DNA from 3 places in the Blautia hydrogenotrophica DSM 10507 genome. Region 3 is predicted to be linked to each of the others. Evidence: predicted binding sites of a transcription regulator. Region 3 holds the regulator's gene; each other region holds the start of a gene.

Region 1 (3,279 bases), 1.6 Mb from region 3:
AATGGGATTCCTTTCTTTTTGAAATCTTTGAACTGCTCTTCGGGCACGTAGACCTCCATGCGTCCCGTGTAGGGACTGGCCCAGTCGGTGACCTGTTCCGCGGTGTAGTCTTCGGCGAGGATCCCCAGCATCTGAGCTTTGAGGCGAAGAGTAATACTTTTTGTCACTAAAATTACAGGTTTCTGGGAGTCAGGCACTTCCTGGTATCCTTTGCACACCTTTAAGATTCGGTTGTCGGAACTTTCTGCGGGAAGTTCCTTTGGCAAAGCAACGTCGATATAGTTTTTTTCGACTCGGAGAATACCACCGCTTTCCAAGCTTACCCCTTGGAGAAGATCACCTCTCAACCTGAAAGCCTCAAGCATTTGGATTGCCTTTCGGGCATTGATACCCTGCTCGCTGGTGACTGCTGACAGAGCGCCCAGCTTTTCAAGGACGACGAAGGGAACGACTACGACGTTGTCTTGGAAACGTGTGAGCGCATCGGGAGACTGGATGATGACGCTGGTGTCTATGACATAAGTTTTTATCATTTTGGTTCCTCCTTTGTGCAGTTTCTGTACTTAGTTTACACTCTGGATGTAAAGGGGAAACCATGTGAGGGTAAAAGAAATGTAAGTTATTGGAAAAATTATTCTTTACACAGAGAAAGGCGAGTGGTTATTATAGGATTAGAAAATTATGGAAAATTTTGTCGTTAGGTAAAGGAGCGAATGTATGCTAAAATCTTATGTGGCGTTTGATGTGGAGACTACGGGTCTGGACCCGGAACAAAACGAGATTATCGAGATTGGGGCACTGAAAGTACGAAATGGTAAAGTGGTGGAAAGGTTTATGAAATTCATCAGGCCCACGGAAGAAATATCCCAGACAATTACAGACTTGACGGGAATCACAAACGAGATGGTGGTAAATGCTCAGTCCAGGGAGCAGGTGATACCGGAGTTTCTGGATTTCTGTCGGGAAGATATCTTGATAGGGCACAACGTCGCTTTTGACTATAGTTTTATGAAGATGGGAGCTCTCGCGGTCGGCCTGGACTTCGTCAGCCAGGGAATCGATACGCTGAAGATTGCCAGAAAGGTGCACGGTGATTTGGAATCCAAGAGCTTAGAACGGCTCTGCGCCTATTATCAGATTGAGAACAAAGCGGCTCACAGAGCCTATCATGATGCCTTGGCTACTGCAAAGCTGTATCAGACACTGGCACATTATTTTGAGGAAAAAGAGCCGGCGGTTTTTCAGCCGATGGAATTATACTATAAACAGAAGAAAATCCTGCCTGCTAGCAAGCGTCAGGTGGAGTTTTTGACGAAACTAATTCGGCAGAAACGGCTAAGTCTGTCCTTTGACCCGGATAGTATCACCAAAAATGAGGCGTCTAGGCTGATCGATGGGATATTAAATGGAAGAATATTTTAGTAAAATGTGAATAATTTGTGAAATTAGCACTCGCCTATTGACAGTGCTAATAATAGGTGTTATATTACACATAGAACAAAGGAAGAGAGTAAAAAGATCTTCCGGTAGTTCCGGAAACAACACCTCGGATTTCTCCGACAGTGCTAATATAAAACTCATGTGTTATATGAAAGGAGATATGACTTATGTTGATGCCTAGTATTTTTGGAGAGAACTTATTTGATGACTGGATGGATTTTCCGTTTGAGAGAGACTTTTTCGGTGGGAAAAACCCATTGTATGGAAAGCACGCAAAGAATATGATGAAAACGGATGTCAAAGAGACAGACAGCGGATATGAAGTGGATATTGATTTGCCAGGCTTTAAGAAAGACGAGATAAACGCAAAATTGGAAAATGGATATCTCACCATCTCAGCTTCAAAAGGGCTGGATAAGGATGAGAAAGATAAGGAGGGCAAGTATATCCGCAGGGAGCGTTATGCAGGCGCTATGAGCAGAAGCTTTTATGTGGGCGAGCAGGTTCACCAGGAAGATATCCGTGCGAAATTTGAAGACGGAATTCTTCGCCTGAGCGTTCCAAAGAAAGATGCAAAAGAAGTGGAGAAGAAAAATTATATTGCCATTGAAGGATGATAGCGGCAGAATTGAATAACAGGATGAAGAAAGCGCCTGACAGGGAGTGAATTTTCCTTGTCAGGCGCTTTTTGGGCGATAAACCCGGCAGGTGGCCGCGGCATAAGCCCTTTTTCTGTTAAAGGATATGCTGCGGTGCAATGGTTAAGTAGACTGTGATGACAATGGCAGACATGTGAGGAGCAGGATGTTCTTGCCTATGAGAGCAAATGGCATCAGCGCAGCGCTTTGGCATACTCGGAAGGGGAGATGCTATAGGTAGACTTAAAAAGTCTGGAGAAGTAGTGGATGGAGGAATAGCCTAGCATCTCTGAGATTTGAGTGATGGTGTACTGGCCACTTCGAATCATCTCTTTGCTTTTTTCAAGTTTTTTGTTGTTAATGTATTCAATTAGGCGGATACCTTCTTTTTTATGGAAGAGGGCGGAGAGATACGGCATACTGAGATTGACGTGGTGGGCGATGTCAGAGACTGTAACCGGGGAGAAAATGTTTTCTTCTACGTAATTGCATACCTCGCAGATGATGTTTTTTTCAAGATTCTGTTTTAAATGGGAGTCAGGAGGCTTTGTTTGGGACTGGCTGTGCAGGGTGCGGAACAGCAGAATCAAAAATTCTTTTAGGTAACAGATCATCAACTCCTCAGAGTAGAGTTGGGAGACTGTGGACTCGGAGATGATTCTGTTTAGTAAGGCAGCGTGGGCGTGTGAAATATGGAAAACCTGGTTTTGTAAAAGACTAGGTTTTTTTAATTCCATGTCAAAGGCGATGGAGAAAAAATTCACCGAAGAATTTTTTGCGGCGTACTGTATGTGGTGCTGGTTTGGCCCGTAAAAGGCCAGATCACCTTGACGGAGCAGAAACTTTTGTTTTTCCACGACGCTGAACATTTCCCCGGTGTCTACATAAGTCAATTCCCAACAGGGGTGATGTTCCCCTTTAAAATAGAATCCTTTTTCTTTTTCCTGGTAGAAAGCGACGTAGATTTTAGGAATGTTCAGTACATAATGCCTGTCTTTTTGCGAAGAAATGGAATAAAAATATTGATTCAGGGAGAGATGGCCCGGATAAAATTCCACGGTACATTTGGTATGCATGGGGACGATCCGGAAATAGACTTTTGAGTTCAAAGATACCGGCTTGTCCAACAGATAGATATCATAGTTTTGGGCGGAGAGGCAGTCCTGTTCGTACATGATTTCTAAGAGGGTAGGATACTCCA
Region 2 (3,279 bases), 1.3 Mb from region 3:
CAAACTCTGTGTCCATCATAATCTTCAAAGCGGAATATTCCTCTAAGCTTAAATAGAGAACCGCTTTCTGTTTTGCAAGAATCTGTCCAAGCGTCAGAGCAAAAGAAGTCTTCAGGACTCTTCCCAAAGGTGAGTAGACTCCCAATACCTTCAGCGGCCTTTGAATCCTCTCACCGGTCAGCTCGGTCTCCTCCCCGTAACAATTCAACACTTCCCGAATCACATTGTCGGAAGATTGGTACTTATATACACTGGGATATTGATCTAGCTGAGGACTGTGAACTCCCTCAGAGAGAATCATCAGCTTTCCCACATCTAATTCTCTCACTCTAGGGCACATGGCCTTGTCCGAGATCAAGAGAATCTCAATGTGGTGCTTTTGCGCGTACTCTGTCAAAACGTCCACACTAGAAAACGCTTGGATTTCATAGGGATGCGACTGTTTCTGATTCAAATACTCCATAAAGTTATGTGCATATTCCTTCTCAGGATCACACACGGCAAAAATTGCTTTCTTCAATAGTACCCTCCTATCCAAAAGAGAACCCCCAGAAAAACAGGCACCGTAAAATGCATATTCTCCGGTCTATTCCCTGTAAGCCCATAGGGAGCAAACTCTTTTGTCCGTATAAAGTTCCATAAATAGTGAAAAAAATAGCGCAGACGTTCCGCAAGGCTGCGGCGCGCAACGAGAAGCAGAAATGCCAAAATGGCACCCAGAAAAAAACTATAAAGCATACAGACCAAAATTTTCTTTGGTCCTATGATTCCTCCGACGGCTGACAAAAGTTTTAGGTCTGCCGCCCCCAGCATTCGTAGATAATAAAGTAAAAATAAGATTGTCAAAGGAAGCAGTGCACCCAGAAAGAACACTGCGAGTCCCCGGATGCCTCCTGACCAGATTTGCCAGAATGAGCCAACCGCCCACCCGCACAGAATCCACTCATTACTTACCTTCTCCTTTTTCAAATCCATGCAGACTGCCACTGCTACCAGGCATAATACAATAGCTCTTTGCAGCACATACGTGGACAGCACCTCCCTTCTATTCAGCCTCTGTCAAAGCTCCCGCAATAGCACAGAGTCCCCATAAATTCTCTTTTTTAATCTTCTCATAAAAATACATTGAAAATTTTGTCTGAAACGACAGATCGGTATCAAAAGCGATTAGATTTGCTTTGTGAGTGTATTATAAACTCTAAATTTTGATTTGTCCAGTCTTGACAGAGACAGAAAATCTAATAATTTGTGAACATTCTGTGAAATTAGCACTCACCTCTTGACAGTGCTAATAATCCGTATTATATTACACATAGAACAAATAAAACAGATAAAACAAATTCTTCAATCTCTTTTTAAATGGGATCCGGAAAGACATTGAGGAATTGTTCTATAATAAGGAGGATATTACTATGATGCTCAACAGAAGAAATTACGGTTACAATTTATTCGATGAATTATTTAAAGATCCATTTTTCACCAACAGCTATGAACAGAGCGATACTTCTCTGATGAAGACGGATATTCAGGAAAAAAATGACTACTATATGTTAGACATCGAACTGCCTGGGTATCAAAAAGAAAATGTTCAGGCAGAGCTAAAAGATGGTTATCTGACAATCACTGCATCCCGGACAGAAGAAGCCTCGTCGGACGACAACAGTCGTTATCTGCGAAGGGAACGTTTTGCCGGAACCTGCAAGAGAAGCTTCTACGTCGGAGATCAGGTAGAACAGGAAGACATCAAAGCCGGATTTAAAGACGGTATCCTGAAAATTTGTATTCCCAAAGAAATCCCGAAGAAAATTGAAGAGAAACCTACCTTTATTCAGATAGATTAACCCCCCTTTAGCGGCGAACAGCCTATATACAACAAAAATTCCCCTTAGGGCTGTTCGCCTTTGTATACCTGATAATAGAAGGAGCCATTGCTAAGCGGATGAGAAATCATCCGGGAGCAGTGGCTCTCTTTTTGTATCAGAATTTCTTGTACACAGAGGGGTTTTTTTTGAAAACTTCTTGCACTCTCTCCTAGAAAAAGTTACACTTAATACAGTATTGACAGATTTTTCAAGGAGGCTGCTATGAAACAACTGATTTGCCTTGGAGACAGTCTCACCGACTGCGACCGAATGTTTACTCCCGACGGACTGGGGTATGGATACGTCCGTCAGCTAAATGACATGTTGCTGAAAAAAACTGCCTGGAAAACCGTCAACCGGGGTGTAAACGGCTTTACCTTAAATCGTGTGCTGGAAAATTTGAGCGCCGATTGCCTGAAACGAGACCCGGATGCAGTGACTTTGCTGGTGGGAATCAATGATATCAGTATGTGGATGTGTAACACCTCGGTATCTGTATTCTATCAATTGCAGAAATTCCGCTTAAATCTTTTAAAGCTATTTCGAAGACTTACCCAGTATACATCCGCCTCCCTTTACCTTCTAGAACCTTTCGTCTTTCCACGTCCAGCGGAATACTATAATTGGTTCGAACCCTTAAACGCCATGTCTCAGGTGATGCAGGAGCTCTGTGAGGAATACCGTGTTACTTTTATTCCCCTTCATCGTCCTCTTAACGACCTGGCACAGCAGGTGGGCTATTCTGCCCTGACCATCGACGGAATTCATCTGACACCGTCCGGTCATCGCATCATAGCGGCCAAACTTTATAAATATTTTGAGAATCCAGCATAATTTTTTCGAATTCCTTCATACTAACTCCCAAAGGAGTGAAAACAGATGAAGGAAGAAAAATTTCAAACTAATAAATATTGTATTTACGATGATGACATTTTAGGGACCAATGCCTGCACGGAGTGCACCGGTCTCATGCCCACTCCTGCTTCTAACAAAGAAGAGTGGGAAACTTACCAAGATATTTTTCAATTTTCACCAATGACGGAGACCAGGAGTGTCGAGGAGTCTTCGGTTCCAGACCCAAAAGACAAATAAACTACTCCCCTGGCATCCAAAAGGAGTACCTATGAAAAAGCAGCTTTTCTCAGCTCTATTCTGCTCGGCTGTGTTTGCCCTGAGTGGATGCCGGGAGTCCTCTCACGAAAAATTAAACGATCTTTTTGCTCACCAGGAAACTGCGACGGAGGCCCCCACGGCGACAGCCACCCCCACACCTGCCACACAGAGAACAAAAATTGATGAATTGTCTGGAACCTTGATGGCATTTGATGGCAGCCAAATTCTAGTCCGTCTGAAAGATCGCTCTGTCTGCTCTTTTCCTGTAGACAATGCCTCCTTAGAATGTAGACAAGGAATGCTC
Region 3 (3,279 bases):
GATCTTATTCCTCCTAATTCACACTTGCCGTGCCTGCGCGAAACTTTTCATCTCCGTGCCCGCACGATATGATCTAACTCTCATTCATTTGCTAATCTATGCCAAACTGTCCTCTCGGATCAATTTGCTACTTTTACCATGCTGTGGCGAATGACAAAATCTTTGTAAGTATAACCTTTCTGCAACTCCTCCGCCACCACATTTTCTCCTAAGCTCTCGTCCTCCACATGCATTACCGCGTTGTGGTAGTTAGGATCGAAAGGCTGACCAACCGCCTCAATGGGCTTCACTCCCAGCTCATCCAATGTCGTCATAAGCTGTTTGTAGATCATCTTCATACCATCTGCAAAGGCATCTCCTTCCTGCGCTGTCGCAAGTCCTCTCTCAAAATTGTCCACCACTGGAAGAATCTTTTCTACAATCTCCTTCGCCCCGATGATGTACATACTGGCCTTTTCCTTTTCTGTCCTCTTGCGGAAATTGTCAAATTCTGCCATAGTCCTTTGCAAGCGATCTGTCAAATCTGCAATCTGTTGGTCCTTTTTATCCTTTTTCTCTTTCTTTTTTCCAAAGAAAGAAGTCTTTCCCTTAGGCGCCTCATTCTCAGAAGCTTCCTTATTTTCCTGGACTTCTTCTGTCTTAGCGCTATCGCTTGATGTATCTACATCGTCTGTGCCTTTTTCTTCTGTCTCTGAATTTACTTCAGTCTCAGATGGTTCTTCCTGCACAGTCTCCTGTTTTTCCATTTCCTCCTGAACTTTCTTCTCCTCTGACATTTTACTCCTGCCTTTCTAGGTTTTTTTCTTGAATATATTGTCCAACTGGGTTTTCAGTGTTTTCAAACTATCTACCACATTTTCGTAATCCATACGTTTGGGTCCGATAATCCCAATCGTGCCTTGAAGACCATTTCCCAACTGATAAGTGGCAGTCACCACACTGCAATCTTTCATTGTCTGAATCGGCGTCTCATTACCGATGTAGACCTGAATTCCTGTATTTTCATCCGTACCCATGGTATCTTTTACAAGCTCCACCAACTGCTGTTTTTCCTCAAACGCTGAAATCAGCTCACTGGCGCGGGTACTGTCACTCAGCTCAGGATACTTAAAAATATTCGTCGCCCCTGAAGTGTAGATCTCTGGTTCCTCCTCCAGTTGTATGGTCATGGCCACTTCATCCAGCACGGTGGCAACCACACCGCTATGAATTCCCGCCTGCTCCTTTAGCCTGGCAATCAGTCCCAGATTGATCTCTGCAATCTGCAAGCCATTCAAATTTGTATTTAGCAGTAAATTCAGCTTCAAAATGGTCTCATCGTCCATTCTCTCTTCCAATTCGATGATCTTATTTCGAATCAGATTTCCTTCCGCTACGACCACCGCCAAAAGTTGCAAATCACTGACCCTGGAAAGCTGAATGAATTTCAGGCGATTGCTGGTACACTGCGGAGCTGAGATCAAAGTTGCATAATTAGTATTGGAAGCCAAAACCTTGACCACCTGCTTTAACACTTTCTCCATCTTATCCGTTCGCTCTATCATCAGCTCACGGATTTCTGAAATCTCATCTTCTTTCTCTCGCATCAGTTCATCCACATACAGACGATATCCCTTGTCAGAAGGAATCCGGCCTGCGGAAGTGTGGGGCTGCACAATGTAGCCTAATTCTTCCAGATCAGACATTTCGTTACGGATTGTCGCGGAACTTAGATTCAAATCCGTGTATTTGGAAATCGTTCTCGAGCCCACCGGCTCTCCGCTCTCCAGATAGTTCTGAATGATTGCATGCAGTATTTTCCGTTTACGCTCACTCAATCTCTCATCCAAGAATCCGTCCCTCCTGTCTTACTTTTATTAGCACTCAACTATAAGGAGTGCTAACATCTATGATTAAGATAGCACTACGACTATCGTTTGTCAATAGATTCCCCAAAAAAATTACAGTTTTTGTATAACAGTTCCGTCATACAGTGTACGGGAACATAAAACATACATGTATATTTTTGTAAGCAGACATCTATATGAGCTGAGTACCTTTCCTGAGTAAAACAGTGGCGTCAGTCACGATAAGCACGTAGTGCAGTTTTACAAATGGCGCTGGCTGAACTGTTACGCTTTTATAACGATATTGCCGTGCAGTACCTTGCTTTACCTCTGCCATGGGATATTCTGGCGACAAAATTCAAATTAAAATTCCGTATCCGACACCTGGATTCCTACCATTTAGCAGACAGCGTTTCAGAGACTTTTGAAGTGCCGTGTTCTCCGGATACAACTGCTTATCGACACGAATTTCGCCAAAAACCCTTTCCTCAGCCTGGCGTACTTTTTTATTCACCCTAAGCACCCGAAACCTTTTCTGAAATCGGATAATATTGCTTTCTGCGTTTAACAATTCCAACAGTACAGGAGATAACAGCCACGATTCACAGTCAAACAGCTTATAGCTATCACCAAAAAATCCCCTTGCCTGCTGAATGGACTCACCGCAGGCTTTGGGGGAGAGAGTTCCTCCCTCTGGAATATGAATGTGAATGGATTTTTCTGCTGTGTCTTTTTCAAATTGAAGGCGCCCCAAACGAAACAATTTCATTTTTAGATGAAGTTTCAGCCACTTCTCCTCTGTAAGACCAATGATACACTTTTTCTTGAAGCAATGCGCCGACCAGACTGTAAGATCTGAAAATGTATCATAGTAAACGCAATCTGGGATTCCTGCGCCTTTATAGGCCGGATATAAATCTTCTGCAAACCGAAGATATAGATACAAAAGCATAAACTCTTTTTCCCTGCTTTTCTCTATCTCCTGGAAAAATCTTGTCTCATTCTTATAAAAAATATTCCTCCAGTTCTGGTACGCATATTCCGGCATCATGTATTTTAAAACACAGGAACGAGCTTTTTCTGGAAGCCCGATCTGCTCCATAAATTGTTTTCTGTCCAATCTGTTTTTCCTCCCTCAATAGTCTGTTTTCCCTTCGTCCTTTAAAAGCTCTCATTGAACAGACAGTTTTGCTGTCTAACGGTGCAGCCTCTTAACCTCTTCTTCAAGAGCTGACCTTCTCTCCTCGTCTGCGCTTCTCCCCCCGCCGTGCCGATTTCATTACTTCTTCCTAGTCCATAGTACGAATGGACGCTTTTTATCAAATTGTAGATTTTTTCCTCTAATTCCGGGTATTTTCGCCTTATTTGGCGTACTTTTTTAATATCACGAATAGCCTCAGACATCATAAAAAATCTCGGAGAGCATCTTGTTTCTGTCTACATTCCCGGATAA

What was found. Region 3 encodes HrcA, which represses chaperone genes, less so after heat shock. Its sites were predicted from a motif close to TGTTAGCACTCNNNNNNNNNGAGTGCTAACA; they were not measured.
Region 1: BLHYD_RS02630 (Hsp20/alpha crystallin family protein) is a predicted target of HrcA. The motif match lies at 1,444-1,474, and genes of this name have one in related genera.
Region 2: BLHYD_RS01405 (Hsp20/alpha crystallin family protein) is a predicted target of HrcA. The motif match lies at 1,264-1,294, and genes of this name have one in related genera.

The regions. Positions count from the first base shown of each region.
Region 1 covers NZ_CP136423.1:550,790-554,068, forward strand. Annotated here, with positions in the region: gene BLHYD_RS02620 (PhoH family protein) at 1-533, opposite strand, end outside; gene BLHYD_RS02625 (3'-5' exonuclease) at 718-1,422, shown strand; gene BLHYD_RS02630 (Hsp20/alpha crystallin family protein) at 1,608-2,057, shown strand; gene BLHYD_RS02635 (helix-turn-helix domain-containing protein) at 2,273-3,279, opposite strand, start outside.
Region 2 covers NZ_CP136423.1:286,097-289,375, reverse strand. Annotated here, with positions in the region: gene BLHYD_RS01415 (P-loop NTPase family protein) at 1-520, opposite strand, end outside; gene BLHYD_RS01410 (prepilin peptidase) at 517-1,023, opposite strand; gene BLHYD_RS01405 (Hsp20/alpha crystallin family protein) at 1,413-1,841, shown strand; gene BLHYD_RS01400 (SGNH/GDSL hydrolase family protein) at 2,085-2,696, shown strand; gene BLHYD_RS01395 (hypothetical protein) at 2,742-2,954, shown strand; gene BLHYD_RS01390 (hypothetical protein) at 2,986-3,279, shown strand, end outside.
Region 3 covers NZ_CP136423.1:2,584,928-2,588,206, forward strand. Annotated here, with positions in the region: gene grpE (nucleotide exchange factor GrpE) at 120-776, opposite strand; gene hrcA (heat-inducible transcriptional repressor HrcA) at 792-1,829, opposite strand; gene BLHYD_RS12365 (acyltransferase domain-containing protein) at 2,185-2,946, opposite strand; gene BLHYD_RS12370 (glycoside hydrolase domain-containing protein) at 3,264-3,279, opposite strand, start outside.